3 regions of the Streptomyces sp. NPDC102283 genome follow, and region 2 is predicted to be linked to each of the others. Evidence: riboswitches for the same ligand, from Rfam matches in the RefSeq annotation. Region 2 holds a riboswitch; each other region holds the start of a gene.
What was found. Region 2 has a riboswitch for thiamine pyrophosphate ahead of thiC (phosphomethylpyrimidine synthase ThiC). Riboswitches for the same ligand answer to the same signal wherever they lie in the genome.
Positions count from the first base shown of each region.

Region 1: another riboswitch for thiamine pyrophosphate. It lies ahead of thiO (glycine oxidase ThiO); the one in region 2 lies ahead of thiC (phosphomethylpyrimidine synthase ThiC).
Region 3: another riboswitch for thiamine pyrophosphate. It lies ahead of ACIRJT_RS28095 (thiamine ABC transporter substrate binding subunit); the one in region 2 lies ahead of thiC (phosphomethylpyrimidine synthase ThiC).

Region 1 covers NZ_JBIWLQ010000003.1:312,017-322,410, reverse strand. The annotation lists gene metF (methylenetetrahydrofolate reductase [NAD(P)H]) at 1-847, opposite strand, end outside; gene thiE (thiamine phosphate synthase) at 1,021-1,671, opposite strand; gene ACIRJT_RS08240 (Rv2175c family DNA-binding protein) at 1,748-2,113, opposite strand; gene ACIRJT_RS08235 (NAD(P)/FAD-dependent oxidoreductase) at 2,196-3,437, opposite strand; gene ACIRJT_RS08230 (hypothetical protein) at 3,515-3,856, opposite strand; TPP riboswitch at 3,909-4,021, shown strand; gene thiO (glycine oxidase ThiO) at 4,019-5,200, shown strand; gene thiS (sulfur carrier protein ThiS) at 5,197-5,436, shown strand; gene ACIRJT_RS08215 (thiazole synthase) at 5,439-6,233, shown strand; gene pknB (Stk1 family PASTA domain-containing Ser/Thr kinase) at 6,368-8,293, shown strand; gene ACIRJT_RS08205 (deoxyribonuclease IV) at 8,300-9,196, shown strand; gene ACIRJT_RS08200 (sulfite oxidase-like oxidoreductase) at 9,163-9,795, opposite strand; gene bfr (bacterioferritin) at 9,954-10,394, shown strand, end outside.
Region 2 covers NZ_JBIWLQ010000007.1:36,117-46,510, forward strand. The annotation lists gene ACIRJT_RS15555 (DUF5326 family protein) at 64-276, shown strand; gene ACIRJT_RS15560 (IclR family transcriptional regulator) at 660-1,436, shown strand; gene ACIRJT_RS15565 (SsgA family sporulation/cell division regulator) at 1,538-1,975, shown strand; gene ACIRJT_RS15570 (YibE/F family protein) at 1,999-3,345, opposite strand; TPP riboswitch at 3,416-3,549, shown strand; gene thiC (phosphomethylpyrimidine synthase ThiC) at 3,542-5,383, shown strand; gene ACIRJT_RS15580 (YybH family protein) at 5,552-6,037, opposite strand; gene ACIRJT_RS15585 (winged helix-turn-helix transcriptional regulator) at 6,029-6,472, shown strand; gene ACIRJT_RS15590 (DUF805 domain-containing protein) at 6,721-7,074, shown strand; gene ACIRJT_RS15595 (hypothetical protein) at 7,168-7,998, opposite strand; gene ACIRJT_RS15600 (metallophosphoesterase) at 8,202-9,401, opposite strand; gene ACIRJT_RS15605 (LacI family DNA-binding transcriptional regulator) at 9,561-10,394, opposite strand, start outside.
Region 3 covers NZ_JBIWLQ010000016.1:105,098-115,491, forward strand. The annotation lists gene ACIRJT_RS28080 (response regulator) at 1-15, shown strand, start outside; gene ACIRJT_RS28085 (ABC transporter ATP-binding protein) at 28-1,071, opposite strand; gene ACIRJT_RS28090 (ABC transporter permease) at 1,077-2,693, opposite strand; gene ACIRJT_RS28095 (thiamine ABC transporter substrate binding subunit) at 2,774-3,868, opposite strand; TPP riboswitch at 3,950-4,066, opposite strand; gene rlmN (23S rRNA (adenine(2503)-C(2))-methyltransferase RlmN) at 4,129-5,235, opposite strand; gene ACIRJT_RS28105 (phosphatidate cytidylyltransferase) at 5,345-6,430, opposite strand; gene frr (ribosome recycling factor) at 6,430-6,987, opposite strand; gene pyrH (UMP kinase) at 7,111-7,887, opposite strand; gene tsf (translation elongation factor Ts) at 8,049-8,885, opposite strand; gene rpsB (30S ribosomal protein S2) at 8,985-9,926, opposite strand; gene ACIRJT_RS28130 (peptidoglycan DD-metalloendopeptidase family protein) at 10,249-10,394, shown strand, end outside.

The DNA.
Region 1 (10,394 bases), on a different contig from region 2:
AGTGCAGTCCGGGCACACCCTCGGACAGCAGCTTCGCGCAGAACTCCGTTGCGAACTCGATGCCAATGGAGCGTACAGCGGCTGGATCGTCCTTGGCCGCGAGGATGCGCTCTTTCAACGACGCGGGCACGGTCGCGTTGCTGAGCTGGGAGAACTTTTCCAACTGCTTCACACTGGTAAGGGGCATGACCTCGGGGATCACCGGCGTTTCGCAACCCGCGGCGACCACACGGTCACGCATCCGCAGATAATCCTCCGGGCGGAAGAACATCTGGGTGATCGCGTAATCCGCGCCGGCCCGGCACTTGTCCACGAAATGACCGATGTCCGTCTCCCAGTCGGACGACCGGGGGTGCATTTCGGGAAATGCCGCCACACCGACGCAGAAGTCGCCCGACTCCTTGATGAGGCGGACGAGGTCGGCGGCGTACTTCACCCCCTGCGGGTGCTCGACCCACTCGCCCATCGGGTCGCCCGGCGGGTCGCCGCGGACCGCGAGGATGTTCCTGATGCCCGCGTCGGCGTACTGCCCGATCATGTTGCGCATTTCGGCGACGGAGTGGTTCACCGCGGTGAGGTGGGCGACCGGGGTGAGGGTGGAGTCGGCGGCGATCTGCTGGGTGGCCCGGACCGTCCCGGCACGGGTGGAGCCGCCCGCGCCGTACGTCACGGAGACGAAGCTCGGGCGGACCGCCTCGACGCGGCGGAGCGCGTTCCAGAGGTTCCGTTCGCCCTTCTCCGTCTTGGGCGCCCAGAACTCGAAGGAGTACGACGTCTTGCCGGTCGCCAGCAGGTCACGCACGGTACGCGCGTGATCCGTCCTGGTGGAGGGTGTGCCAAGGGCCATAAGGGGAGGTTAACCAGGGGGTGGACGCTCCCCCAACCAGGGCAGCAGATTTTGTCTCGTTTTGCCGGACTGTTGTCCATCCCTCGGACAGATGCCCGAGATACCTCGCATCGGCACGCGGCCCGACAGGTGAGCCGGCAAGCGGGCCGGCCCGCCGGTCGGCTCGCGGCACATCAGAGCGCGCGGGCCCTGACGCGTCGGGCGAGGGCGGCGGTGGCGGCGGCGGGATCGTCGGCCTCGGTGATGGCCCGGACGACGACGACGCGGCGGGCTCCGGCGTCCAGCACCTGGTCCAGATTGCCCGCGTCGATCCCGCCGATCGCGAACCAGGGCCGCGACCCGCCGAGGGAGGCGGTGTAACGCACGAGGTCGAGGCCGGGGGCGTGGCGGCCGGGCTTGGTGGGGGTGGGCCAGCAGGGGCCGGTGCAGAAGTAGTCCACACCGTCCTGGGCGAGCGCCGCGTCGACCTCCGCCTCTGCGTGCGTGGAGCGGCCGATCAGCCGGTCGGCGCCGATGATCGCCCGGGCGGCGGGGACCGGCAGGTCTCCCTGGCCGAGGTGCAGGACGTCGGCGCCGATGGCGTGGGCGACGTCGGCACGGTCGTTCACCGCGAGGAGCTTGCCGTGCCGGCGGCAGGCGTCGGCGAACACGGCGAGGTGCTCCAGCTCCTCGGCGGCCTCCGTGCCCTTGTCCCGGAGCTGGACGATGTCGACGCCGGCGGCGAGCACGGCGTCCAGGAAGGCGGGGAGATCACCCTGCCGCTTGCGGGCGTCCGTGCACAGATAGAGCCGGGCATCGGACAGCTGCTCGCGAGGCGTGGACATGGGCGGACTCCCTCGTGGTCGTGACGGTGCACGGGCCGCGCCGGGCGGCCCGTGCTCCGCTTCCTGTCGTGTCGGTTCAGACGGCGAGCGCCTGGGCGCGGCGCTTCACCTCCGTACCGCGATTCTCGCTCAGCGCCTGTGCGGGGGTGCCGGGCAGGGTCTGGTCGGGAGTGAAGAGCCACTCCAGCATCTCTTCGTCGGAATAGCCGTCGTCCCTCAGGAGGGTCAGGGTGCCGGCGAGGCCCTTGACCACCTTGTCGCCGTCGATGAAGGCGGCGGGCACCTGGAGCGCCCGGTTCTCACCACGGCGTACGGCGATCAGCTGGCCATCCCTGACCAGCTGCCGTACGCGCGTCACCTGGACATCGAGCATTTCCGCGATGTCGGGAAGGTGGAGCCAGGCGGGGACGAGAGCATCGGTCTTTGCGTCAATCTCGGTCACAGGGACAAGCGTGCCATCCAGGACCGACAGCCGGTAGCCGGGCCCGACCGTACGGGGGTCGGCCCGGCGGGCCCCGGGTCCGTCACAGGGCGGCGGACTTCAGCGGTACGGCGGGGTCGGCCGCCTTCTCCGGGTCGAGGACGGCCCCCGACTCGATGAGCCTGCGGCCCTGGGCGAGGTCGCGCGGGCGGCCCACGGCGAGCACGGCCACCAGCGCGCCGTCGCGCAGCCAGCACACCGACCAGGCGGCGTCCGCCCCGTCGCCGCGCCACACCAGGGTGTCGGCGTCCGCGTGGTGTCCGGCGTACTGCACGAAGCGGCCGAACTGCTCGGACCAGAAGTACGGGACGGGGTCGTGGACGGGGAGCGGCCCCCCGTTCCGGGCGGCCATGATCGCGGCGACCGCGGTGCGCGGGCCCTGGAGGGCGTTGTCCCAGTGGTGGACCAGCAGGCGTGTCCCGTAGCGGGTGGAGGGGAAGGAGGCGCAGTCCCCGACCGCGTACACGCCGGGCAGCGAGGTGCGCAGCGCGCTGTCGGCCGTGACCGAGCCGTCCGGGCCGAGCGCGACGCCGGAGCCGGCGAGCCAGCGGGTGGCGGGGCGCGCGCCGATGCCGACGACGACGGCCCCGGCGGGCAGGACCCGGCCGTCCGCGAGGACGACGGTCCCCTCCTCGACGCGGTCGACCCGGGCGCCGGTGAGGAGTTCGGCGCCGCTGTCGGCGTACCAGGCGGCCATCGGGGCAGCCACCTCGGCGGGCAGGGTGCCCGCCAGCGGGCGGGCGGCGGCCTCGACGACGGTGACGGCGCAGCCCGCGGCGCGGGCGGCGGTGGCGAACTCCGCGCCGATCCAGCCCGCCCCGACGACGACCACGTCGTGCTGCCGGTCCAGGACGGGCCGCAGCCGGGCGGCGTCGTCGAGGGTGCGCAGGAGGTGGACGCCGGGCACGCCCTCGGCGCCGGGCAGGGTCATCGGCTCCGCGCCGGTCGCGAGGATCAGGGCGTCGTAGGACACCGGCCCGTCGGCGGTGTCCAGCACATGGTCGGCGGCGCGCAGGGCGGTGACGGCCAGGCCGAGGCGCAGGGTGATGTCCAGCGCCTCGAAGTCGACGTCGAAGGCGGAGTCCTCGGCCTTGCCCAGCAGGACGGCCTTGGACAACGGCGGTCGGTCGTAGGGCTGGTGGGGTTCGGCGCCGATCAGGGTGACGGGCCCGGTGAAGCCCGCCTCCCGCAGGGCCACGGCGCTCTGCACACCCGCCATGCCCGCTCCGACGACCACGACGTGCCGTGCCTGCCGTGCCGCCCGCTGTTCCGTCTGCTCGCTCACCCGTCCACCTTAGTCAACTGACGGAGCGTCAGACAGGGGGGTGCGGGGATGGAGGGGCAGGGACCTCGGGGAGGAGCTCAGGAAGGAAGCTGTTCCACCACGCTGGTGCCGCTGCCCTCCTGGGACTCCCAGGCCCACCGCTCCTCCAGCCGCACCCGGCCGTCGGCGAGGTCGACGACCGTGGAGAGGCAGTGCCCGGACGAGGTCGTTCCGTCCTGTTTGAGCTGCACGTAGCGGAAGTCCAGCGTGTCCCCGTCGCGGGTGCCGACGAGATGGCCGCGCACCACGTCGCCGCCCGCGTACTCGGCCCAGATCCGGCCGTCCACCTCGTGGTAGGTGAAGCGGGTGCGGGTGCCGACCTGGCCCGGGGCCTGGTCGGCGACGGGTGACAGGACGAGTCCGTCGAGCGAACGGGCCATGGTGGCTGCTCCTCTACTGGCCGGGGGACGGCGGGGTTTAGGGTGGCCAAGGTAGAACACTCGCGGGAGCCCGGACGCACCGGGCTGAGAGGGAGGCTGGACGGCCTCCGACCGTACGAACCTGCTCCGGGTCATGCCGGCGAAGGGAGGGGCTGGACACTCATGCGCGTCTCGGGGAAGACCTCCGGATCCGACGTCCTCGTCATCGGGGGCGGAATCATCGGCCTGGTCACGGCGTGGCGGGCCGCCCAGCGGGGGCTGCGCGTCACGGTCGCGGACCCGGACCCGGGCGGCGGCGCCGCCCGGGTCGCGGCGGGCATGCTGGCCGCCGTCACCGAACTGCACTACGGCGAGCAGATGCTGCTCGGGCTCAACCTCGCCTCCGCCGCCCGCTATCCCTCCTTCGTCGCCGAGCTGGAGGAGGCGAGCGGCCTGGGCACCGGCTTCCGGACCTGCGGCACGCTCGCCGTCGCGCTGGACTCCGACGACCGGGCGCATCTGCGCGAACTGCACGCCCTCCAGGAGCGTTCGGGCCTGGAGTCGGTCTGGCTGAGCGGCCGTGAGTGCCGCCGCCTGGAGCCGATGCTGGCCCCGGGCGTCCGGGGCGGCCTCCGGGTCGACGGCGACCACCAGGTGGATCCCCGCCGCCTCGCCGCGGCGCTGTTGACCGCGTGCGAACGGGCCGGGGTCGTGTTCCGCCGGACGACCGCCGAGCGGCTCACCGTCGCCGGGGGCCGGGCCGCCGGGGCGCTGCTCGGCGACGGCACGGAGTTCGCGGCCGATCAGGTCGTGCTCGCCGCGGGCAGTCTCAGCGGCCGGCTCGCCGGGCTCCCGCCGGAGCTCGTGCCGCCGGTCCGCCCGGTCAAGGGCCAGGTGCTCCGGCTCACCGTGCCCCGGGCGTACGCCCCCTTCCTCAGCCGCACCGTGCGCGCCGTGGTCCGGGGCGGCCACCTCTACCTCGTGCCGCGCGAGAACGGCGAGCTGGTCGTCGGCGCGACCAGCGAGGAGATGGGCTGGGACACCACGGTCACCGCCGGCGGGGTGTACGAGCTGCTGCGCGACGCCCACGAGCTGGTGCCGGGCATCACCGAGCTGCCGCTCACCGAGACCCGGGCCGGCCTGCGTCCCGCCTCGCCCGACAACGCCCCGCTGCTCGGCCCGACCGCCCTGCCCGGTCTGCTGCTCGCCACCGGCCACCACCGCAACGGCGTCCTGCTGACGCCCGTCACCGGGGACGCGATGGCCGACCTCCTGACCACCGGCGAGCTGCCCGAGACGGCCCGCCCCTTCGCCCCCGGGCGTTTCGCACCCGCCGCCCCCGTACTCCAGGAGCAGCCCGTATGACCCAGCAGCCCGCCGTACCGGAATCCGCCGCCACCGTCTCCGTCTCGGTGAACGGCGAAGTCCGCGCCGTTCCCGCCGGGACGGACCTGGACGCCCTCGTCGCCACGCTGACCCCGGCCCGCTCCGGGGTCGCCGCCGCCGTCAACGAGAGCGTCGTCCCGCGCGGCCGGTGGGCCGCGACCACGCTCGGCGAGGGCGACCGCGTCGAGGTCCTGACCGCCGTACAGGGAGGCTGACCATGTCGGACGACGTCTTCACGCTGGGGCCCGCCACCTACGGCTCCCGCCTGATCATGGGCACCGGCGGGGCCCCGAGCCTGGAGGTGCTGGAGCGCTCGCTGATCGCCTCCGGCACCGAGCTGACCACGGTCGCGATGCGCCGGCTGGACCCGACCGTGCATGGTTCGGTGCTCTCGGTGCTGGAGCGGCTCTCCATCCAGGTCCTGCCGAACACCGCCGGCTGCTTCACCGCGGGCGAGGCGGTGCTGACCGCCCGGCTGGCCCGGGAGGCGCTCGGCACCGACTGGGTGAAGCTGGAGGTGGTCGCCGACGAGCGGACCCTCCTGCCCGATCCGATCGAGCTGCTGGACGCGGCGGAGGTCCTGGTCGACGACGGGTTCATCGTGCTGCCCTACACCAACGACGACCCGGTCCTGGCCCGGAAGCTGGAGGACGTGGGGTGCGCGGCGATCATGCCGCTCGGCTCCCCCATCGGCTCCGGGCTCGGCATCCGCAACCCGCACAACTTCGAGCTGATCGTCGAGCGGGCCGGGGTGCCGGTGATCCTCGACGCGGGGGCCGGAACCGCATCGGACGCGGCGCAGGCGATGGAGTTGGGGTGCGCCGCTGTGATGCTCGCCTCGGCGGTGACCCGGGCCCAGGAACCGGAGCTGATGGCGGGTGCGATGCGTCACGCGGTGGAGGGCGGGCGCCTGGCGTACCGGGCGGGCCGCATCCCGCGCCGCCACTTCGCCGAGGCGTCCTCGCCGGTGGACGGCCGGGCGGCGCTGGACCCGGAGCGTCCGGCGTTCTGAGCGCCGGTACGTGGCCGGGGGCGCCGCCCCCGGACCCCCTGCTCCTCAATCGCCGGAGGGGCTTGAATGGCAGAACGGCACCGGGAACGCCCTCGCCCGTCCGGGGTGTCGGCGGCGGCTCGTAGACTCTCCGGGTGGACACGACCCTCCAGGACCCTCTCGTCGGGCAGCTGCTCGACGGCCGGTATCGCATTGAGGCGCGCATCGCCGTCGGCGGGATGGCCACGGTCTACCGGGCCGTGGACACCCGCCTGGACCGGGTGCTCGCCCTCAAGGTGATGCACCCGGCGCTCGCCATCGACGTCTCGTTCGTCGAGCGCTTCATCCGTGAGGCCAAGTCGGTGGCCCGCCTGGCGCATCCCAATGTCGTCGCGGTCTTCGACCAGGGCGCCGAGGGCGCGTACGTCTATCTCGCGATGGAGTACGTGGCGGGCTGCACCCTGCGCGACGTGCTGCGCGAGCGCGGGGCCCTCCAGCCCCGGGCGGCGCTGGACATCCTGGAGCCGGTCCTCGCCGCGCTCGGCGCCGCGCACCGTGCCGGGTTCGTGCACCGTGACATGAAGCCGGAGAACGTCCTGATAGGGGATGACGGCCGGGTGAAGGTCGCCGACTTCGGCCTGGTCAGGGCGGTCGGCACGGCCACCGACACGACCGGCTCCCTGCTGGGCACCGTGTCCTACCTGGCCCCCGAGCAGATCGAGCACGGCAGCGCCGACACCCGCAGCGACGTGTACGCCTGCGGGGTCGTGCTCTACGAGATGCTGACCGGCGCCAAGCCGCACACCGGCGAGAACGCCGCCCAGGTCATCTACCGGCACCTCAACTCCGACGTCCCCGCCCCGTCCGCCGTCGTACCGGGGCTCCCGGTCGCGCTGGACAGCCTGGTGGCGAGCGCGACCGCACGCAATCCCGAGGTGCGCCCGCACGACGCGGTGCTGCTGCTGGCCGAGTCCCGTGAGGCCCGTGCCACGCTGACCGACGCCGAGCTGGACGCCGTACCGCCGGGGGCCCTGTCCGATGCCCACGACGGCGCGGACGACCGTACGAGCGTGATCCCGCGGGCCCTCCCGGCGGACGGCGACGGCGTGCACCGCACCAGCCGGCTGGAGATGCCGCCCGCGGGACCCGGCGCTCCCCGGCGCGGGACCGGCCGTCGCGGCCCGTTCGGCGGGCCGCACCGCAAGCTGATCTTGGTGCTCACCGCCGTACTGCTGACGCTGGGCATCGGGACGGGCGTCTGGTACATCAACTCCGGGCAGTTCACCCAGGTCCCCTCGCTGCTGGGCCAGACCCAGCAGACGGCGGAGAAGCGGCTCTCCGACGAGGGCCTCGGGCTCAAGGGCGTGGAGCGGGTCTTCAGCGACACCGTCGAGCGGGGCTCCGTCGTCAGCAGCGACCCCGCATCGGGCGACCGGATCCGGGGCAACGGCTCGGTGAGGCTCGTCGTCTCGCGGGGTCCGGAGATCGTGCGGGTGCCCGATGTCCTGGGCCGTTCCCTCGCGGACGCCCGGCGTTCCCTGAAGAAGGTGGGCCTGGTCCCCGGGATGGTGACCAGGGAGTTCAGCGAGGACGTGGCCCGCGGCGAGGTGATCCGCACGGATCCCCGCGCGGGCACCGACCGCAACCCGGACACGGCCGTGGCGCTCGTCGTCAGCAAGGGCGCCCCGATCGACGTCCCGGACGTCACCGGACTCTCCGCCGAGGAGGCCGCCGCCGAGCTGGCGGCCGAGGGGCTGAAGGCCGAGGTGCTGCCCGGCCGGGTCCACTCCGCCCAGGCCGAGGGCGCCGTCGCCGAGCAGTCCCCCGGCGAGGGCGTCGAGGCCGCCGAGGGCGACACCATCGAGCTGACCGTCTCCAAGGGCCCCCGGATGCTGGACGTCCCGGACGTCACCGGCCGGGACGTCGACGAGGCGCGGAGCACGCTGGAGGAGGCGGGCTTCGACGTGAAGGTCGACCGGCCGTTCCTCTCCTTCAGCGACACGATCGCGAGCCAGTCCGTGGACGGCGGCGAGCAGGCCCCCGAGGGGTCCACGATCACGATCAAGACCAAGGGGTTCTAGAACCAGATGCACGCTCTGCGCAATCCGGTGGGCGGACACGTCCCGGTGGCCGGCGGTCTGGCCAAGATCGGCCTGGAGTACGCCCGGGGGCTGGCGGCGGAGACCGTGCAGGTCTTCGTTGCCAATCCGCGCGGCTGGGCCACGCCCGCCGGGAACCCGGCGCAGGACGAGCTGTTCCGGGCCGCGTGCGCGGCGGAATCGATCCCGGCGTACGTCCACGCCCCGTATCTGATCAATTTCGGCTCGCACACCGGGGCGACGGTCGAGAAGTCCGTGGATTCCCTGCGCCACTCACTGCGGCGGGCCCGCGAGATCGGCGCGCTGGGGGTGGTGGTGCACACCGGTTCGGCGACCGGCGGACGGCCGCGCGCCGAGGCGCTGGCCCAGGTGCGCGAGCACATGCGCCCGCTGCTGGACGAGCTGACCCACGACGACTCCCCGGATCTGCTGCTGGAGTCGACGGCCGGCCAGGGCTTCTCGCTGTGCTCGCGGACCTGGGACTTCGGTCCGTACTTCGAGGCGCTGGACTCCCACCCGAAGCTGGGCATCTGCCTGGACACGTGCCACATCTACGCCGCCGGGCACGATCTGGCCGGCCCCTCGGGAATGCGGCAGACCCTCGATCTGCTGGTGGACACGGTCGGGGCGGGGCGGCTCAAGCTGATCCACGCCAATGACTCCAAGGACGTCGTGGGCGCCCACAAGGACCGGCACGAGAACATCGGCGCCGGTCACATCGGGGTGGAGCCCTTCCGGGAGCTGTTCGCGCATCCGGCGACCGAAGGCGTGCCGCTCATCATCGAGACGCCCGGCGGCAAGGAGGGGCACGCGTCGGACGTGGCCCGGCTGAAGGAGCTGCGGGACAGCCCTCAGAGCTCGGGGCCGTCCCCGGGCTCCTCCTGATAGGAGTAGCGCTGCTCGCCCCAGGGGTCGCCGATGTTGTGGTAGCCCCGCTCCTCCCAGAATCCGCGCCGGTCCGCCGTCATGTACTCGATGCCCCGGACCCATTTCGGGCCCTTCCAGGCGTACAGGTGCGGGACCACGAGGCGGAGCGGGAAGCCGTGCTCGGCGGTGAGGAGTTCGCCGTCCTTGTGGGTGGCGAAGAGCGTGTGCTCGGAGGCGAAGTCGTCGAGGCGCAGATTCGATGAGAAGCCGTATTCGGCCCAGACCATCACATGGGTGGCGTCGGGGGCGGGCGGTGCCAGTTCGAGGACCGTACGGGCGGGGATTCCGCCCCATTCGGCGCCCAGCATGCTGAACTTCGTCACGCAGTGCAGATCGGCGACGACCGAGGAGAACGGCAGCGCGGAGAACTCCTGGTGGTTCCAGCAGTGCTTGTCGCCGTCCGCGGTGGCCCCGAAGACCCGGAACTCCCAGCGGTCGGGCTTGAACTTGGGAACGGGCCCGTAGTGGGTGACCGGCCATCCGCGTTGCAGTCGCTGTCCCGGCGGAAGCTCGGACTGGCCTGTCTCGCGGTTCTCCCGGCTTTCCGGCTGACCCATGCCTCCATGGTGACAGACAGGCAGGGGTGGTCATGACCAGGGAGTACCCCCATCCGGGCAACTCGTACTAAGCATGCACTTACTGGACGGCCGCCGGGCGCGGTGCGAGGATCTCGCCAACTCGCAGAATCGATCACCGGTTGGAAGGAGCCTTTGCCATGCAGGGCGACCCCGAGGTCCTTGAGTTTCTCAATGAGCAGCTGACCGCCGAATTGACCGCCATCAACCAGTACTTCCTGCACGCCAAGATGCAGGAGAACTTCGGGTGGACGAAACTCGCCAAATACACCCGGGCCGAGTCCTTCGACGAGATGAAGCACGCCGAGATCCTCACCGACCGGATCCTGTTCCTCGACGGGCTGCCGAACTACCAGCGGCTCTTCCATGTGCGGGTGGGCCAGACGGTCACCGAGATGTTCCAGGCGGACCGCCAGGTCGAGGTGGAGGCGATCGACCGCCTCAAGCGCGGTATCGAGGTGATGCGCGCCAAGGGCGACATCACGTCCGCGAACATCTTCGAGTCGATCCTGGAGGACGAGGAGCACCACATCGACTATCTCGACACCCAGCTGGAGCTGGTCGAGAAGCTCGGCGAGCCG
Region 2 (10,394 bases):
GGGGGCCTTCGCGCCTTTAGCATCGAGGCAAGGACTCAGAGAGACGAGGTAGAGGCGATGGCCGTGCGGGAGATATTCGCGGGAATGCCCTGGTGGGTGAAGTGGATCGCGGTGCCCGTCATTGCGATCTTCGTGTTCGGCGGGCTGATCGCCAGCGTTGTCGGCTTCGTGATCAGCCTGCTCTTCAAGGCGCTGGTCTTCGTCGTCGTGGTCGGCGGGCTGGTCTTCGTCGTCCGCAAGTTCATGTCGTCGTCGTCCTCGCGCGGTGACTGGTAGGACACGGAACGCGGGTCGGCGCGGGGCCGGCCTGTTCGGTCCGGCCCGGGTCCGCGGGACGAGCCACGGTCGGCTCGGGCGCGGGAGGATTAGCCCAGCAGAGCTAAGTCCCGGAGGAAACCACCCGTCTGCCGCAGGCGGCCGATACAGTGACAAACCACTGCCGCCATCCGGAATGTGACCTTCCGTCACCATATCGATCGCCTGATCGGTCCTGGGTACGACAGTCCGGTCGTTGGCCTTCGATCGCCGGCGCCCGGACCGGTCCTCGCCGGTCGCGGGCCGGATCTCCGGTCCTCTCCGGTCCTCGGGATCGCGGCAGGCCCGTGGGGGCGGCCCCCACGGGAGGGCCGACGGCCCGTCACCATGCCTGGGGGTGGCCCTTGACCACGGCATCTAGCACCGCTGTGCCGACGTTGATCGGTTCGGTTCAGCGCGCGTTGAGGCTGCTGGAGGCTGTGGGCACCCATCGGGACGGGGCGCCCGCCAAGCAGCTGGCCCGTGAGGCGGGGCTTCCTCTCCCGACCGCGTACCACTTGCTGCGCACCCTCACCCATGAGGGCTATCTCCGCCGCGAGAACGGTGTCTTCCTCTTCGGTGCGGCCGCCGAGAACCTGACCGCCGCGCCCGGGGTCAGAAGCCGCCCGCGCCCCACGTCCGTCGCCGACTCCCTCGGGCACTGGCGGGACGTCATCGGAGCCCCGGTGTACTGCGCCGTCTACTGCGACGGCGAGATCGACCTCATCGCGGTCGCGGACGCTCCCGACACCCCGGCGGTGGAGGAGTGGGCCTCGTTCCGGGAAACCGCCCACGCGCACGCCATCGGTCAGTGTCTGCTCGCCCAACTCGACGAGAGGGCTCGAGAGGACCACCTCGATCGGCACCCCGTGCGCCCCCTCACCCGTTACTCAGTGCGAGATCGCGCCACTCTTCTGGAACGGCTGCGCACCCTCCGACGAGGTGAACCGGTCATCGAACGCCAGGAGTACGCACTGGGGACCGTGTGCGCCGCCATTCCCGTCACAGCCGGTGCCACCATTGCGGCGATGGCCATTTCCGTACCTCTGGACCGGGAAGATCGGTTGCTGCCCGCAGTCGAACAGTTACGTGGCGAAGTTGCCAGCCTCTTGCGTTCGTTCGTGTTCTCTATCAGTATCTGAAAAATCACTCCTTGTGATCTGCTATCGCGTGCACCACGATGGCGTCAATAGGGCCATGGGGGATCATTCCTGGCCAGATTCATCTACTGCGGGGTTGAACGATGCGCGAGTCGGTTCAAGCAGAGGTCATGATGAGCTTCCTCGTCTCCGAGGAGCTCTCGTTCCGTATTCCGGTGGAGCTCCGATACGAGGTCGGCGATCCTTATGCCATCCGGATGACGTTCCACCTTCCTGGCGATGCCCCTGTGACCTGGGCGTTCGGCCGTGAACTGCTGCTGGACGGGCTCAACAGCCCGAGCGGCGACGGAGATGTGCACATCGCTCCGACCGAGCCCGAAGGTCTCGGCGATGTGCACATCCGGCTCCAGGTCGGCGCGGACCGTGCGCTGTTCCGGGCGGGGACGGCGCCGCTGGTGGCGTTTCTCGACCGGACGGACAAGCTCGTGCCGCTCGGCCAGGAGCACACGCTGGGTGACTTCGACGGGAACCTGGAGGACGCGCTCGGCCGCATCCTCGCCGAGGAGCAGAACGCGGGCTGACCGGGCGCGCTCCCGATGCCCCGTCACCCTGTCTTACGACGACGGCCCCGGCCCGTCCGCGCGGGTGCGGCCGTAGCCGCCTGTGCGCCGCCGGACCCCGGACGGTCTGCGGAGACGACCAGCGCGGCGAGCACCGTGGTCACCGGAACCGAGGCGACCAGGCCGATCGATCCGACCAGCGTGCGGACGATCTCCTCGGCGACCAGCTCGCTGTTGGCCACCGTCCCCACACTGCTCTGGGCGATGGAGAAGAGCAGCAGCAGCGGCAGCGCCGCGCCCGCGTACGCCAGCACCAGGGTGTTGACCACCGAGGCGATGTGGTCCCTTCCGATCCGGATACCTGCCCGGTACAGATCCTTCCAACCCATCCGCGGGTCCGCCTGGTGAAGTTCCCAGACGGCGGAGGTCTGGGTGACCGTCACATCGTCGAGCACCCCGAGCGAACCGATGATGACACCGGCCAGCAGCAGACCGCTCATGTCGATGTCCGGGTAGAGGCCGTGGATGAGGCCGGTGTTGTCGTCGGTGTTGCCGCTGAGGTTCGCCCAGCCGATGAACAGGGAGCCCAGCAGCCCGATCAGCAGCAGCGAGATCAGCGTGCCGACGACCGCGACCGACGTACGGGCCGTCACCCCGTGGCACAGATAGAGGGCCGCCAGCATGATCGCGCTGGCCCCGATCACCGCCACGACCAGCGGGTTCGAGCCCTGCAGGATCGCCGGCAGGATGAACAGGGTCAGCACGGCGAATGACACGACGAGTGCCACCAAGGCCATCACCCCGCGCATCCTGCCCACCAGGACCACGGCCAGCGCGAAGATCCCCGCCAGCACCGCCATCGGGATCTTCCGGTTCACGTCGGTCACGGAGTACTGGAGGTCGCGCGGCGCGTCGGGGGCGTACGCCACGACCACGCCCTGACCCTCCTTCAGCTGTCGGGGCGCGTCCGGCTGGACCACCTCGACGAACTCGCGGCCCTTGTCGTCGCCGCTGGTCACCTCGACGGTGGCCTTCGCGCACTCCCCCTCCTGCTCATTGACGGCCTCCCGGCCCGAGGGCGTGGAGGTGTCGCCGGTCGGGGGCACCTGGGCGGCGTTGACGTCCGCGCAGTCGACCTGGACGACCTGGACGACCTTGCCGTCCTGGGTCTGCCGGTCGAATCCGACGCCGGTGCGCTCGTGGTCGGGCGCGCCGCCGGGCCAGAACGCGATCAGGCCGACGACGACCGCCGTCGCGAACGGGATCAGTACGGCGGCGATGACCTTGCGCAGGTGCCGGGAGACCGGAGCGGCCGGCCCGTGGCTGTGTGTGTGGCCGTGGCTGTGGCCCTGGGGCGGCTGGGGTGCGGGGTCGCTTTGGGGGGAGGTCACGGGGCGATCATCGCAAGAACAGGAGGGCCCTCTGGTCAGCTCGCCGGAAAGGACGCTAGCGTGGAGGCACCTTTGCACACGCGGGAGCTCGGAGCACCGGGCTGAGAGGGCGCTGATCGCCGTACATCCGTACGGGAAACGCTGCGCCGACCGCCGAACCTGTTACCGGGTAATGCCGGCGTAGGGAGTAGGTCTCATGACCACAGCGGACGCACGCACGCCTGCCTCGAAACAGAACGACGGAACGCCGAACGGCACGACGCCGGGCGACGGGACGCGGAACGACGAGGCCGGGAAGTCCATCGGCTGGCACAAGGGGTACGTCCAGGGCTCGCGCCCGGACCTCCGGGTGCCGGTTCGACAGGTGCACCTCACCAACGGCGAGGACGTGACGCTGTACGACACGTCCGGGCCGTACACCGATCCCTCCGTCGACACCGATGTCCGCCGCGGCCTCGCGCCCCTGCGGGAGAACTGGATCATCGCCCGCGGCGACACCGAGGAGTACGCGGGCCGCCCGGCCCGCCCCGAGGACGACGGGCTCAAGCACACCTCGCCGCGCGGCGGACTGCGCAACCTCGACGCCGTCTTCCCCGGCCGCCCGCGCCAGCCGCGCCGCAGCCGCGACGGACGCCCCGTCACCCAGCTCGCGTACGCCCGACGGGGGGAGACCACCCCGGAGATGGAGTACGTGGCGATCCGGGAGAACGTGGAGGCCGAGGTCGTCCGTGAGGAGATCGCTCAGGGTCGGGCGGTGCTGCCGGCCAACGTCAACCACCCCGAGATCGAGCCGATGATCATCGGCAAGCGGTTCCTGGTGAAGGTCAACGCCAACATCGGCAACTCGGCCGTCACCTCCTCCATCGAGGAGGAGGTGGACAAGATGACCTGGGCGACGAAGTGGGGCGCCGACACGGTCATGGACCTGTCCACCGGCCGCAACATCCACACCACCCGTGAATGGGTGCTGCGCAACTCCCCCGTGCCGATCGGCACCGTCCCGCTCTACCAGGCCCTGGAGAAGGTCGACGGCCGGGCCGAGGAGCTGACCTGGGAGATCTACAAGGACACCGTCATCGAGCAGGCCGAGCAGGGCGTGGACTACATGACGGTGCACGCCGGTGTGCGCCTGCCGTACGTCCCGCTGACGGCCCGTCGTAAGACCGGCATCGTCTCGCGCGGTGGCTCGATCATGGCGGCCTGGTGTCTCGCCCACCACAAGGAGTCGTTCCTCTACGAGCACTTCGAGGAGCTCTGCGAGATCCTCGCGACGTACGACGTCACCTACTCCCTGGGTGACGGACTGCGCCCCGGCTCGATCGCGGACGCCAACGACGAGGCGCAGTTCGCCGAGCTGCGCACGCTGGGCGAGCTGAACACGATCGCCAAGCGGTTCGGCGTCCAGACGATGATCGAAGGCCCCGGACACGTCCCGATGCACAAGATCAAGGAGAATATCGACCTCCAGCAGGAGATCTGCGAGGAGGCGCCGTTCTACACGCTCGGCCCGCTGACCACGGACGTCGCGCCTGCCTACGACCACATCACCTCCGGCATCGGCGCCGCGATGATCGCCTGGTGGGGCACGGCGATGCTCTGCTACGTCACGCCCAAGGAGCACCTGGGGCTGCCGAACCGGGACGATGTGAAGACGGGCGTCATCACCTACAAGATCGCCGCTCACGCCGCCGACCTGGCCAAGGGGCACCCGGGTGCGCAGGAGTGGGACGACGCCCTCTCCGACGCGCGGTTCGAGTTCCGCTGGGAGGACCAGTTCAATCTGGCGCTCGACCCGGACACCGCGCGGGAGTTCCATGACGAGACGCTGCCCGCCGAACCGGCGAAGACCGCGCACTTCTGCTCGATGTGCGGGCCGAAGTTCTGCTCGATGAAGATCTCCCAGGACATCCGGCGTCAGCACGGTGGTTCGCAGGAGGAGATCGAGGAGGGCATGGCCGAGAAGTCGAAGGAGTTCGCGGCCGCCGGCAACCGGGTCTACCTGCCCATCGCGGAGGCGGGCGGTACGTCGGCCGGCTGACCCGGCCGCCTCGGCGGAGGGGGGCCCGCCAGGTCACCAGTCCTGGCCGGCCCCCCTCCGCGAAGCCCACCGCGAACGGCTTGTCGCCGTCGCCCGTCACCAGGTGGATGCTGCACTCCGTCACGCTTTCGCCCGGCGGGATCATCCGGGCGACCGCGTCGTAGGGCGTCACACCGTGGGCGGAGGCGACCGGTGGAGGGTCTGGTGCGGCGGGCCCGCCTGCTCCGGCGGCTCGTCCGGCGTGGCTGCCGGGCTCTGGGCGCCCGCCGTGCCGAACGGGTTGTCGATGACGTAGCGCCAGTATCCGTCCGGTCCCCGGCGGGCGACGTCCGTCGCCGTGCCCGTGATCCGGACCTGGTCGCCGTGCGCGGCTCTGCCCTCCACCACCCAGTCGACGATCAGGAGTGCCAGGTCGCCTGAGACGTAGGTGTGGCGCGGAGTCACCCGGATCGGGACGCGCAGTGCGAGGAAACTCCGGTGGGCCGGCAGCCGGTCGGGGCCGGCCGTGGGGTGGCCGGGCCGGGGCACGAACTGCGCGTCGGCCTCGAAGAGCCGGTCGACGCAATCGGGGTCGAAGGTGTTGAACGCCCCTTCCAGGACGTAGGGGTGCTCGGCGGCGACGGTGGTCGGATGCACACTGGTGGAATGCGTCATGCAGCCAGTGAACCGCCCGTCGACGAGGGTCACCCAACGGAAACCCACGCGGCCGACGGCCAGGAACTGACGCCGACCGCCCGTGGCCGCACGGTCCGTCCCGAGCCGGACTGCCCGGTCGAGGTGGCCCTGACCGCGGTGTCGGGCCGGTGGGCCACGCTCGTGCCGCGCGAACTGATGGGCGGCCCGCTGGGGTTCTCCGAGCTGAGGGAACGGCTGCCGGAACTGTCGGCGAAGGTTCTCAGCCAGCGGCTCCGGGAACTGTGCGAACGTGGCCTGCTGTCGGTGGAGCGCCGGCGCGGATTCCCTGTGCGTACCTGCTACACCCTGACCGGACGCGGCCGGGCACTCCGGCCTCTGCTGATCGAGCTGTACGCGACGGGAGAGGCTCTCCTGGCCACGGGACCGGCCGCAGGCGCGAGCCCGCGGGGCTGAGGTCCGATCCGGCCAGGAGCCTGTGGGCGTTCTATGGCTTACCGGTCAACTACAGCCGTTTCAGGTCGGTTTGACATAGTTAGCTGCCTTGTTAAGCGACAGTATGGACACAGTCGTGTGGCAGCTGTATGTACGTTTGGCCCGCAGCTCATCTTCGCTTGACCCTCTCCTTATCTGTGGCTTACTTTCCGGCTTGCTTGGCTTGAAATTGGCGCCCCCTCGGAACGGGGGCCGGGGAGGGAATCACCATGAACTGGTACCTGGCAGTACTCAAGAACTACGCAGGCTTCAGCGGACGCGCGCGCCGCAAGGAGTACTGGATGTTCGCGCTCATCAGCTTCGTCGTCAGCCTGGTGCTCACGATCATCGGCAACCTGATCGGCGCGGACTTCCTGTCCTACATATACGCCGTCGCGATTCTCGTCCCGAGCCTCGCGGTCGCCGTGCGCCGCCTGCACGACACCGGCCGCTCGGGCTGGTGGCTGCTGATCGGGATCGTCCCGCTGGTCGGCTTCATCATCCTGATCGTCTTCCTCGCCTCCGAGGGCAAGCACGAGGCGAACCAGCACGGCCAGAACCCGAAGCTGGCCCCGGCAGTCTGACCGAAAAGCTCCGACGCCGGTCGGAGCAGCCTGAGGCCGGGCGCGGCACACAGCCGCCCCGGCCTTCGCCGTACCCGGACCTCGGCCCGGTTGTCAGTCCGGCCGGTGCTCCGGCCCGCCGAAGTCCGGGCTCGTGAAGTCGGGGCTGGTGAACGTGGGTCGGGGGCCGGCCGCCGGTCCGTCGTCCGGGCCGGAGAAGTCCGGCCTGCTGTATCCGACCTTCGGGATGCGGTTGGGTGAACGGTGCGGGGTCCGTGCGGCGGGCCCCGCGGTGGGGTCGGCCAGGGCATCCCGGAGGAACGGGAGGATGCCGCGCTCCAGCAGGGCGTGGCGCCACGCCTCCCTGGCCCGCGCGACATCCTCCGGAAGCTCCTGCTCCTCGTCCTCGGCGGCCAGGGACGTCGCGCCGTTGCGGAGCGCGGTGACGAGCAGGCCGATCGCCGCCACCAGGATCGCCGCGGCGGCGACCGCGGCGAAGAACCATCCGGCCGCGACCATCGAGCCGCCGAAGGCCACCGACGGACCGACCGCCTTCACCAGGTAGCCGACGAGCAGGAAGATGACGGCCGCGGAGCCGGCCAGCAGCGGGGTCAGGACCGTGATGACCGCGCCTATGCCGGCGCCCGATCCGGCCGCCGTGCTCCGCGGCCCGTCCGGGGCCGGGCCGCCGTCGATCTCTTCCGCGGTCGCCGCGCGGCGCAGCTCGCCGCGGGCCTTCACGTAGTGCTCGTACTCCGTGGCCGCGGCCGCGGTGATCAGCGCCGTGGCGCTGAGCGCCATGGTGCGCAGCTGTTCGGTGTTGAGCCGGTCCCCGACGCCCTCCAGGTCCGGGCGTTCATGAGCGTGGCGCAGTGCGTCGCCCAGGATCCGCTCGTACTCGGGTCCGTCCTCGGCCAGCAGGTGCGGAGCGCTTGTCATCTGCATCCCCCGATGCTCCGTCGGTGCCCGGTTGCCCGCGTGGACCGGGCGATCGGGCGGAAACGGAGGAGAGCCTGCCACTGATACGCCGATGGTAGAGCGCTCACGGCACGGGGTGACAGGGTGTTTCCAGAATTGGGCCCGGTGACGGGTCCGTTGATCGGCGGGGTCGACGCAGGCGGAACCTGAAGCGTCTTCCCCGCCGACGGTCAGTCATGCAGCGGGAGTTGAACCACCAACAGCTTTCCGGCCATGGTCACTCCGCCGTCCATGGCGATGGCGAGGTCGTCCGCGTACACGTGCGGACCGTTGATCACCGGCCCCGCGCTGTCCTCGCCCTCCTCCGTGCCGACCTCGCCCAGGAGGTACGGAATGGGGCTGTGGCCATGGACGACGCGCTGTCCGCCGTAGGTCGTCAGGAGCTCGCGCACCGCCTGGGCGCCGCCCTCGTCCCGGAAGGCGAACCGCTTGGTGAGCTTGCGGAAGAGGTCCCAGCACTCGTCGGCGTCATTGCGCGTGAGAATGGCCGTGATCGTGTCATTGACGTCCTCGATGGTGGACCCGTAGTCGAGGTAGGCCGTCGTGTCGGAGTGCATCAGGAGATGCCCGTCTTCCTCGACTACCGCGTCGAGCCGGGACATCCACTGGAGGTGGACGTCCTGGAGGCGGTCCATGTCGGTCTTCTGGCCGCCGTTGAGCAGCCAGGCGGCCTGGAAGGTGGCGGTGCCCGCCCCGGAGTTGACGGGGGTGTCGGCGAACCGCTTGGCGCCGATCAGCAGCAGCTCGTGGTTGCCCATCAGGGCCTTGCAGTAGCCGCCGGCCGCCGCCGCCTCGGCGGAGAGCCGCATGACGAGGTCGATGACCCCGATGCCGTCCGGCCCGCGGTCGGTGAAGTCGCCGAGGAACCACAGTCGGGCGTTGCCCGCGGCCCAGTTGCCGTCGGCGTCGATGAGGCCCTGCGCGCCGAGGGCGGCGATCAGCTCGTCCAGGTAGCCGTGGACATCGCCGACGACGAAGAGCGGGCCGCGGCTGTCCCCGGCCACGGGGCGCGGCTCGGGAACGGTCCGCACCCGCACCGTGTCGCCGCGGCGGATGACCGGGAGGTCCCGCTCGGTCGGGGTGTAGCCGTCCGGCTGCTCGTCGCCCACGACGGCGTTGCCGGGATGCGGCGGCCGGGGTGGCGCGGGAGCGCGCGGCGGCACGGAGGCGCCGGGTGCCGGGGGCACGGGAGCGCCCGGCGCCGGAGGGTTCGGTTCCGGCGCGCGCGGCGGCACCGGGGAAGGAGGTGCCGCCTGGGCTTGCGGTGGCACGGGTGTCTGCGCATACGGCGGAACCCGGAAGTCACGCAACGTCGCCGTCCGCACCACGGGTTCCTGACCGGCCCCCTGAGTCATCGACCCCTCCACCACCGTCGCGCCGCCGTACACCTGACGGGCCCTGCCTGGTAGAGGTGGTCCGCGGTGTCGTGCGCCCATCATAGGAATGCGGATCGATCTGTGTGACGCACCAGGGGTGGTGAATCCGGGCGCACGCACGGTTCATCGGTCGATTGGTCCGAAAAGAGATGATCAGTCCCCGCTGGGGGAGCGCGGCGCGCTGACCGTGGTGCGTGGTGGACGTCGTTGCGAGGAGGTCCGGACGATGAGCTCCGTCGGTATGACCTGCTCCACCGGCCCGTCGTGCCCGATCCCTTCGATGGCGTCGATGAGCAGTTGGACCACGGCCGTGCCGATGCGGCGGGGCTTCAGCGAGAGCGTCGTGATGGGCGGCTCGGTGGCCGCGTACACGGTGGACTCGCTGCAGCAGACCAGCAGCAGGTCCTCGGGGACCCGCAGTCCGTAGCGGCGTGCCGCCGCGAGGAGATCGGTGCCGTTGGGGTCGAAGAGCCCGTAGACCGCGTCGGGGCGGTCCGGGCGGGCGAGCAGCCGGTCGGCGGCGACCGCCCCCGCGCAGGGGTCGTGGGCCGGGTAGGACTCGTAGACGGGATCCTGGCCGACCCGCTCGCACCAGTGGAGGTAGGCGGTGGTGGACAACCGGGTGTAGGTGTCGGTGGTGTTGCCGGTCAGCAGGCCGATCCGGCGGGCCCCGGCGGCGGCGAGATGGTCGAGGAGGTCGAGCACGGCGGCCCGGTGGTCGTTGTCGACCCAGGCGGTGACGGGGAGCGTTCCGGCGGGGCGGCCGTCCGAGACGACGGGCAGCCCCTGGCGGACGAGTTCGGTGACGACCGGGTCCTGGTCGGAGGGGTCGATGACGACGGTCCCGTCGAGCGCGACGTTCGACCAGACGTCGTGCCGCGAGGTGGCGGGAAGGATGACGAGGGCGTAGCCGCGGGCGAGCGCCGCGGAGGTCGCGGCTCTCGCCATCTCCGCGAAGTACGCGAATTCGGTGAAGGTGAAAGGTTC
Region 3 (10,394 bases), on a different contig from region 2:
GATCAACGCCGTTGACCACGCTCGCGATCAATACGCCTGGGGGGTGTCCGCCCCGGCAGCCAGCACCACCGTCTCCGCCGCGTCGAAGCGGACGCCCACGACCGCGCCCTCGTCCGGGGTGTCCCGCAGCGCGCACTCGGCCTCCAGCACCGGCGCGTTCCCGGGCGTCAGGCGTACGGTCACGTGGTTCCCCCGGAAGGTGCGGACGCCGACCGTGCAGCGCAGGCCGTCCTCGGGAGCACCGATCAGCACCCCGGCGGGCCGGACCAGCAGATCCACCTCGCCCTGCGGGGAGCCCTCGGGCACCGGGACCTTGCCCCAGGCGGTGACGGCCGCCCGGCCGGTCACGGTCGCCCCGGTGACGTTGTCGAAGCCGAGGAAGCGGGCGACGAACGCCGAGGCGGGGCGCTGCCAGACGTCCAGCGGGCCGCCCTCCTGCGCGATCCGGCCGCCCCGCATCACCACGACCCGGTCGGCGAGCGCGAACGCCTCACCCTGGTCGTGCGTGACGGCCAGCACGGTCGTACCCAACTCCTGGAAGAGGGAGCGCAGTTCGACGACAAGCCGTTCGCGGAGGCTGCGATCGAGCTGGCCGAGCGGCTCGTCCAGCATCAGGAGCTTCGGGCGCGGGGCGAGTGCGCGGGCCAGGGCGACGCGTTGCTGCTCGCCGCCGGAGAGCGCGGCGACCGCACGGCGTTCGGCCCCGGGCAGGCCGACCAGCTCCAGCAGCTCGCGGACCCGGCGCTCGGCCTCGGCCCGCCCGACGCCGTGCATCCGGAGCCCGAAGGCGACGTTGGCGCCGACGTCCCGGTGCGGGAAGAGCTGGTGGTCCTGGAACATCAGGCCGAGGCCGCGCCGGTGCACCGGGACGCCGCTCTGGTCCTGTCCGGCCAGCAGGACCCGGCCGCCGTCCATGGGCTGGAGCCCGGCGACGGTGCGGAGCAGGGTGGACTTCCCGCTGCCGCTGGGCCCGAGCAGGCAGACGATCCGGTGGTCGGCGACCTCCAGGTCGACCGCGTCCAGAGCCGTCCGCTTCCCGAACCGCACGGTGGCTGACTGCAGGCTCAGCATGTCGTTCAGAACTCCCCGGATCGGTCGGTGCGGATACGTTCGAGGAGCAGCAGCGACACCGCGCACACCAGCATCAGAATCGTGCTGAGAGCCATCGCCTGCCCGTAGTTGAGCTCCCCGGACCGGCCCAGCAGCCGGGCGACGGCGACCGGCAGGGTCGGGTTGTCGGGCCGCGCGATGAAGACCGTCGCGCCGAACTCCCCGAGGGAGACGGCGAAGGCGAAGCCCGCCGCGACCAGCACCGCCCGCCGCACCAGCGGCAGATCGACCTCTCGCCAGGCCCGCAGCGGAGAGGCCCCCAGCACGGCGGCGGCCTCCCGCAGCCGGTCGTCGACCGCGCGGAGCACCGGCAGCATGGTCCGTACGACGAAGGGGACACCGACCAGCGCCTGCGCCAGCGGGACCAGGATCCAGGAGGTGCGCAGGTCGAGCGGCGGCTCGTCCAGGGTGATCAGGAAGCCGAAGCCGACGGTGACGGCGGAGACCCCGAGCGGCAGCATCAGCAGCGCGTCGAAGCCGCGGACCAGCGGCCCGGCCCGCCGCGTCAGGGCCGCCGCCGCGAGCCCGCCGACGACGAGGGCGATGAGCGTCGCGACGAGCGCGTACCGCAGGGAGTTGCCGACGGCCTCCAGCGGCGGGACCAGGAAGGTGGAGGAACCGCCGGACCCGGCCGACTGGAGGGCCCGGTAGTAGCCGAAGCCGTAACCGCCGGATCCATCGAAGGATCGCTCCACCAGCACCCCGAGCGGCAGCAGGATCAGCAGCAGCGCGGTGAGCAGGACGCCGCCGAGCAGCGCCCACTGCCCGGCGCCGCGCGGCCGGCGGGAGGTCCGGTCCGGGTCGACGAGCTTCAGCGCGCGCTCCCGGCGGCGTACGGTCACGGCGTGCACGGCGAGGATCGCGCCGACCGCGGCGAACTGCACCAGGGTCAGCACGGCCGCCGTCGGCAGGTCGAGGAGTTGCGCGGTCTGCCGGTAGACCTCCACCTCCAGGGTGGCGTACGCGGGTCCGCCGAGGATCTGCACGACGCCGAAGGAGGTGAAGGTGAAGAGGAAGACCATCAGCGCGGCGGCGGCGACGGCCGGGGCGAGCGCGGGCAGCGTCACCCGGCGGAAGGCGGCGAACCGTCCGGCCCCCAGCACCCGGGCGGCCTCCTCCTGCCGCGGGTCCAGCTGGGACCAGAGACCGCCCACCGTCCGCACGACCACCGCGTAGTTGAAGAAGACGTGGGCCAGCAGGATCGCCCACACGGTGGTGTCGAGGCGGACGCCCCACACCTCGTCGAGGAGCCCGCCGCGCCCGAGCAGCGCCAGGAACGCGGTGCCGACGACGACGGTGGGCAGCACGAAGGGCACGGTGACGACCGCCCGCAGCAGTTGCTTGCCGGGGAAGTCGAAGCGGGCGAAGACATACGCCCCGGGCAGGGCGATCAGCAGGGTGAGCGCGGTCGAGGCGAGGGCCTGCCAGGTGGTGAACCAGAGGACGTCGAGGATGTCCGGGCGGGCCAGCACCTCGCCGATCCGTCCGAACTGCCAGTCGCCCCCCGCCTTGAGCCCGCGGCCGACGATGGCGGTCACGGGATAGGCGAAGAACACCGCGAAGAACGCCACGGGCACGGCCATCAGGCCGAGCCGCCGCGCGGCCCCGCGCCGCCCGGCCCCGCGTCGGGTCCGGGCGGCCTCGGCGGTCTTGGCCCCGGGCTCTACTTCAGGACCAGCGACTGCCACGACTGGATCCACTGCTCACGGTTGGCGGTGATCTTCTCGGGTGCGACGGTGGGAGGCGTGTCGATCTTCTCGCCGAACTTCGTGAACAGCTCGGGGAGGGTCGCGTCCTTCACGACCGGGTTCACGAACATGTTCAGCGGCATGTCCTCCTGGAACGTCTTGCTGATCATGAAGTCCAGCAGCGCCTTGCCGCCCGCCTCGTTCTTCGCACCGGTCAGCAGCCCGGCGTACTCGGTCTGCCGGAAGCAGGTGCCGGTGGCGACCCCGGTGGGCGCCTCCTTCGGCTGCGGGTCGGCGTAGAGCACCTCGACGGGCGGGCTGGAGGCGTAGCTGACGACGAGCGGCCGGTCGGCGCCTGCCTTCTTGCCGCCCGCGGAGCCGGAGAACTCCTCGTTGTACGCCTGCTCCCAGCCGTCGACGACCTTGACGCCGTTGGCCTTCAGCTTCTTCCAGTACGCCTCGTAGCCGTCCTCTCCCTGGGCGGCGATGGTGCCGAGCAGGAAGCCGAGACCGGGCGAGGAACTCGCGGCGTTCTCGGTGACGAGGAGGTTCTTGTACGCGGGCTCGAGCAGGTCCTGGAAGGTCTTCGGCGGCGCGAGCTTCTTGTCGGCGAAGTACTTCTTGTCGTAGTTGACGCAGATGTCACCGGTGTCGACGGGCGTGACCCGCCTCTTCCCGTCCGTCTGCGTGTCCGCCGCGACCGTGTCCAGGCCCTTGGCCTCGTACGCGGTGAAGAGACCGTTGTCGAGGGCGCGGGAGAGCAGGGTGTTGTCGACGCCGAAGAAGACGTCGCCGCGCGGGGATCCCTTGGTGAGGATCTCCTGGTTGAGCGCGGCTCCGGCGTCGCCGCTCTTGAGGATCTCGACCTTGTAGCCGGTCTCCTTCGTGAACGCCTTCAGCACCTTGTCCGAGACGTTGAAGGAGTCGTGGCTCACCAGGGTCACGGTCTTGGAGCCGGGGCCCTTGGACTCCCCGGAGCCGGCGGAACCGCCGTCGCCGCAGCCCGCGAGCACGGTGACGCCGAGAGCGGCGGCGAGCGCGGTCGCCGCGTACTTCGTGGTGGTGTTCATGTGATTCCTCCTGGAGATGACCAGGAAGAGACGCGGCCCCGCCCGCTGTCCGGCGAACCGGAAGCGGGCAGGGCGCAACAGCTTGAGTAAGGTCCGAACTTCCTACCCGGAATGACCCGGGCGAGGTTCAGAGGGTCTGCGGCCAACCTGTCCTTGGTGCCGCACTCTCAGCGCTGTGGCGCTCCCCTGTCGGAATATGAAGTTGATTTCGAGCCCAGGCTACACCGGCGGATTTCGGCCGCCCGTCCGGGAGAGGCCGGCTAGCGCTCGGAGGCCGCCAGCTGACCGCAAGCCCCGTCGATCTCCTGACCGCGGGTGTCCCGGACGGTGACGGGCACGCCGTGGGCCGCGATGGCCTCGACGAACGCCTTCTCGTCCTCGGGCCGCGAGGCGGTCCACTTGGAGCCGGGCGTGGGGTTCAGCGGGATCAGGTTGACGTGCACCCGCTTGCCCTTGAGCAGTCGGCCGAGCCGGTCGCCACGCCAGGCCTGGTCGTTGATGTCCCGGATCAGGGCGTACTCGATGGAGATCCGGCGGCCGGACTTCTCGGCGTACTCCCAGGCGGCGTCCAGCACCTCGCGGACGTTCCACCGGGTGTTGACGGGGACCAGGGTGTCGCGCAGCTCGTCGTCCGGGGCGTGCAGCGAGACGGCGAGGCGGCACTTGAAGCCCTCGTCGGCGAAGCGCAGCATGGCCGGGACGAGGCCCACGGTGGAGACGGTGATCCCGCGCTGCGAGAGGCCGAGACCGTCCGGCTCCGGGTCGGTGAGACGGCGGATCGCGCCGACCACCCGGTTGTAGTTGGCGAGCGGCTCGCCCATGCCCATGAAGACGATGTTGGACAGCCGCGCGGGCCCGCCGGGCACCTCGCCGTCGCGCAGGGCGCGCATGCCGTCGACGATCTGGTGCACGATCTCGGCGGTCGACAGATTGCGGTCGAGGCCGGCCTGCCCGGTGGCGCAGAAGGGGCAGTTCATTCCGCAGCCGGCCTGCGAGGAGATGCACATCGTGACGCGGTCGGGATAGCGCATCAGGACGGACTCGACGAGCGTCCCGTCGTGCAGCTTCCACAGGGTCTTGCGCGTCGTGTCGTCATCGCAGCTGATGTGCCGCATCACGGACATCAGATCGGGGAACAGCGCCTCGGCGAGCTTCTCCCGCGATCCGGCCGGGATGTTCGTCCACTCCGCCGGGTCGTGCGCGTACCGCGCGAAGTAGTGCTGCGAGAGCTGCTGGGCGCGGAACGGCTTCTCACCGGTCGCGGCGACCGCTTCCTTGCGCTCGGCGGGCGTGAGGTCGGCGATGTGCCGCGGCGGCTTCTTGGATCCGCGGGGCGCGACGAAAGTGAGTTCTCCGGGCTTAGGCATGGTTCATCCAGTGTCGCAGACAGACGGGTGAGGGCCCGCCGCCCTGTGGACGACGGACCCTCACTCGCGAAACGTGCAGGTGGGACAGGGTAAGAGGGTGCCGAAGCGGTCAGCCGGAGCCGACGAACAGCACCAGCAGCAGCCAGACGACCGGCGCGGTCGGCAGGAGCGAGTCCAGCCGGTCCATGATGCCGCCGTGGCCGGGAAGCAGGGTGCCCATGTCCTTGATCCCGAGGTCCCGCTTGATCATGGACTCGCCCAGGTCGCCGAGGGTGGCGCTGGCCGCGACCGCGAGGCCGAGCAGCAGGCCCTGCCACCAGGCGCCGTCGTCGATCAGGAACTCCATGCACAGGGCGCCGGCGACCATCGCGAAGGCGACCGCTCCGAACAGGCCTTCGCGGGTCTTGCCGGGGCTGATGCGCGGGGCGAGCTTGTGCGTGCCGAAGCGCCAGCCGACCGCGTACGCCCCGGTGTCGCTGACCACCGTGAGGATCAGGAAGGTCAGGACCCGCCACGAGCCGTCGTCCGCCGTCAGCATCAGGGCGACGAAGGTGGCCAGGAAGGGTACGTAGAACGCCGCGAAGACCCCGGCCGTGACGTCCTTGAGATACCCGTCGGGCGGTTCGGTCATCCGCCAGACCAGCACCGCGAGGGCGGTCAGGGCCATCGCGATCCAGGCGCCCTCGGGCCCTCGCGCGTAACCCGCGACGACCATCGCGGCTCCGCCCACGGCCAGCGGCACCAGGGGCGCCTTGATGCCCTTGCGCTCCTGGAGGCGGGACGTCAGCTCCCAGAGGCCGACCACGACCGCGGCCACTACCACGCCGATGAAAGCGGCCTTCACGATGAACAGCGAGACGCCGATGACGGCGCCGAGACCCACGGCCACCCCTATGGCGGCGCGCAGATCACGCCCCGCGTGCTTCTTCTGCGGCGGGGGCGGCAGCGGGGTGGACATGGGCTCCTGCGGCTTCTCGTCACGGAACAGGGGGCCGCTGACGTGAGCGGCATCCCTGTCCCGGTCGTCGCGGCTCTGTGCGTCTCTACCTGCGTCGGGAACGTCCGGCACGTTGGGCATGGGCCGAGTCTGCTGGGCGCCATGCACATCGTGGGCCGGACCCGCCGGGGCCGCCCTCATCTCGGGCGTGCCCCAGTAACCGGCTCCTTGCGGGGCACCCCGGGAAGAGTCGTTCATCAGACTTCGAGCAGCTCGGCTTCCTTGTGCTTGAGCAGCTCGTCCACCTGCGCGACGTACTTCGCGGTGGTGTCGTCGAGCTCCTTCTCCGCGCGACGCACCTCGTCCTCGCCGGACTCCTTGTCCTTGACGAGCTTGTCGAGGGTCTCCTTGGCCTTGCGGCGGATGGAGCGGATCGAGATCTTGGAGTCCTCGGCCTTGGTCTTGGCGACCTTGATGTACTCCTTGCGGCGGTCCTGGGTGAGCTCGGGGAACGTCACCCGGATGATATTGCCGTCGTTGCTCGGGTTGACGCCGAGATCGGAGTCGCGGATCGCCTGCTCGATGTTGCGCAGCGCGGTCTTGTCGAACGGCGTCACGACGGCCATCCGCGCCTCGGGAACCGAGAACGAGGCCAGCTGGTTGATCGGGGTCAGCGCGCCGTAGTAGTCGGCGACGATCTTGTTGAACATCGCCGGGTGCGCGCGGCCGGTACGGATCGCGGCGAAGTCCTCTTTCGCGACGACAACGGCCTTCTCCATCTTCTCCTCGGCCTCGAGGAGGATTTCTTCGATCACCACGTGCTCCTGCGTGTCTTGGGTGGGCCCGGCGTCGTCATCGCCTGGCCCTGCGGGTCCTGCGTCGCGTCCTCACCTGCACGGTGTCCGACCGGCAGGCCGTTGTCCATCCTGGGGGGGCCGTCAGGCCCGGGTGCTCTCGTCGCTCACGAGCGTGCCGATCTTCTCACCCTTGACCGCGCGAGCGATATTGCCCTCGGTCGTCAGCTCGAAGACGAGGATCGGGAGCTGGTTGTCACGGCAGAGCGTGATGGCGGTGGCGTCCGCGATCTTCAGATTGCGGGTGATCACCTCGCCATACTCCAGTGCGTCGAACTTCACCGCGTCGGGGTTGGTCTTCGGGTCGGAGTCGTAGACCCCGTCCACGCCGTTCTTCCCCATGAGCAGCGCCTCGGCGTCGATCTCCAGGGCGCGCTGCGCGGCGGTGGTGTCGGTGGAGAAGTACGGCATGCCCATACCGGCGCCGAAGATCACCACACGCCCCTTCTCCAGGTGCCGTACGGCGCGGAGCGGGATGTACGGCTCGGCGACCTGGCCCATGGTGATGGCGGTCTGGACGCGCGAGTCGATGCCTTCCTTCTCCAGGAAGTCCTGGAGCGCCAGGCAGTTCATGACGGTGCCGAGCATGCCCATGTAGTCGGACCGGGCCCGGTCCATGCCGCGCTGCTGAAGCTCGGCGCCACGGAAGAAGTTGCCTCCTCCGATGACCACCGCGATCTGGGCGCCGTCGCGTACGACGGCGGCGATCTCGCGGGCGATGGTGTGCACGACGTCGGGGTCGACGCCGAGACCGCCGCCGCCGGCGAATGCCTCACCGGAGAGCTTCAGCATGAAGCGCCCGGAACCCTTGTCGTCGTCGCGCTGGTCGTCGGCCTGAATGGCGTCCGCGCCCTTGTCCATGGAAATTCTCCTCGTGCACATACGAAGAAGGCCATTGCCGGTGGGTCTGGTGTCCCTACAGCGGCAATGGCCTCCTCGTCAGATCTGCGGTCGTCCGGCGTGGGTGCGGCCGTCGACTGCACCAGACCCTATCGGGTCCGGCGCTGTTCGCCCGGACGGACTCAGATGCCGACCTTGATGCGCGAGAAGCGCTTCAGGGTGACACCGGCCTCGTCCAGGACCTTCTGGACCGACTTCTTGGCGTCCAGCGCGTACGGCTGGCCCAGGAGGGTGGCCTCCTTGAAGAAGCCGTTGACCCGACCCTCGACGATCTTCGGGAGCGCGGCCTCGGGCTTGCCCTCGGCGCGCGTGGTCTCCTCGGCGACGCGACGCTCGGCCTCGACGACCTCGGCCGGGACGTCCTCGCGGGAGAGGTACTTCGGGGCGAAGGCGGCGATGTGCTGCGCGATGCCCTTGGCCAGCTCGGCGTCGGCCTTGTCCAGCTCGACCAGAACACCGATCTGCGGGGGCAGGTCGGGCATCGTGCGGTGCATGTACACACCGACGAACGCGCCGGCGAACTGCGCGAAGCGGTCCAGGACGATCTTCTCGCCGAGGTTGGCGTTGGCCTCGTCGACGTACGCCTGGACGGTCTTGCCGGCCTCGATCTCGGAGGCGAGGAGCGCCTCGATGTCGGCCGGGGAGGTCGCGGCGACGTGAGCGGCGAGGGTGTTGGCGACGGCCTGGAACTTCTCGCCCTTGGCGACGAAGTCCGTCTCGCACTTCAGCTCGAGGAGGACGCCGGACGTCTGGTCCTCGGAGATCAGGGAGACGACGGCACCGTTCTCGGCAGAGCGGCCCTCGCGCTTGGCGACGCCCTTCTGGCCCTTGATACGGAGCGCCTCGACGGCCTTGTCGACGTTGCCGTCGGCCTCGTCGAGCGCCTTCTTGCAGTCCATCATGCCGGCGCCGGTGAGCTCGCGGAGCTTCTTGACGTCAGCGGCGGTGTAGTTCGCCATGAGTCTGTATGTCTCTCTCGAAGTCTGAAAGATCTACGGGTGAACGGCGGGGGCGACGCTTGTGGCGTCGGCCCCCGCCGTCAGCAGCCGTGACGGGTGTCAGGCCTGCTCGGCGTCCGCGTCGGCGGCCGGGGCGTCGGCGGCCGGAGCCTCGACAGCGGCCTCGGCCTCGGCGACGGCCTCGGCCGGCTTCTCGGCGTCGGCGACCTTCTCGGTCTCGGCGGAGGACTGGACCTCGGCGGCAGCCGCGGTCTCGTCCTTCTTGTCGCCCTCGAGCAGGTCGCGCTCCCACTCGGCGAGGGGCTCGCCGGCGGCCTTCTCGCCCGGCTTCGAGTCACCGGTGGCGGCACCGGAACGGGCGATGAGGCCCTCGGCGACGGCGTCGGCGATCACGCGGGTGAGCAGGGTGACGGAGCGGATCGCGTCGTCGTTGCCCGGAATCTTGTAGTCGACCTCGTCGGGGTCGCAGTTGGTGTCGAGGATCGCGACGACCGGGATGTGGAGCTTGCGCGCCTCACCGACGGCAATGTGCTCCTTCTTGGTGTCGACGATCCAGACGGCGCTGGGCACCTTCTGCATCTCGCGGATACCACCCAGGGTCTTCTCCAGCTTGGCCTTCTCGCGCGAGAGGACCAGGAGCTCCTTCTTGGTGAGGCCGGAGGCGGCCACGTCCTCGAAGTCGATGAGCTCAAGCTCCTTCAGACGCTGAAGGCGCTTGTAGACGGTGGAGAAGTTGGTGAGCATGCCACCGAGCCAACGCTGGTTGACGTACGGCATGCCGACGCGCGTCGCCTGCTCGGCGATGGCCTCCTGGGCCTGCTTCTTCGTACCCACGAACATGATGGAGCCGCCGTGGGCGACGGTCTCCTTGACGAACTCGTAGGCGCGGTCGATGTACGACAGCGACTGGAGCAGGTCGATGATGTAGATGCCGTTGCGCTCGGTGAAGATGAAGCGCTTCATCTTCGGGTTCCAGCGACGGGTCTGGTGACCGAAGTGGACGCCGCTTTCCAGCAGCTCCCGCATCGTGACGACGGCCATGGCCGTACTCCTTGAGGTGCTCGGTTATCGCGACCGCAGGTTTGCGCTCGCGCCTGACGCCCCGACGCGCCGTGCCACGAGGGACCGAGGAGCGCGGCCACCTCCGAGAAGAGGGAGGTGGCGGGGCGTGCGAAGTCGACCCGGTGACCCGGATCGCCGTAAGAAGTGTACGGGACCGGTTGGGTGCCCGGTGACGGCCATGTCCACGACCGGATGAAGGCGACACCCCTGGCCGGGTGGCCGCGATATCCACAACCGGCGAGTAGTCCACAGGAACGGTCCGTGATCCCCGGAATCCCGGCCTCCGGGCCATCGTGGCGACATGCGCCATCAGCCCGGCCGACGCCGCTCCCCCGCCCGCCGCACCCCGATCCCGCTGCTCCTGGTCCTCCTGCTGTACGTGCTGCTCCCGGTCGCACCCTCGACCCCGGGCGGGCCGGCTGTGCCCGCCGCTGCTCTGACGTCCTC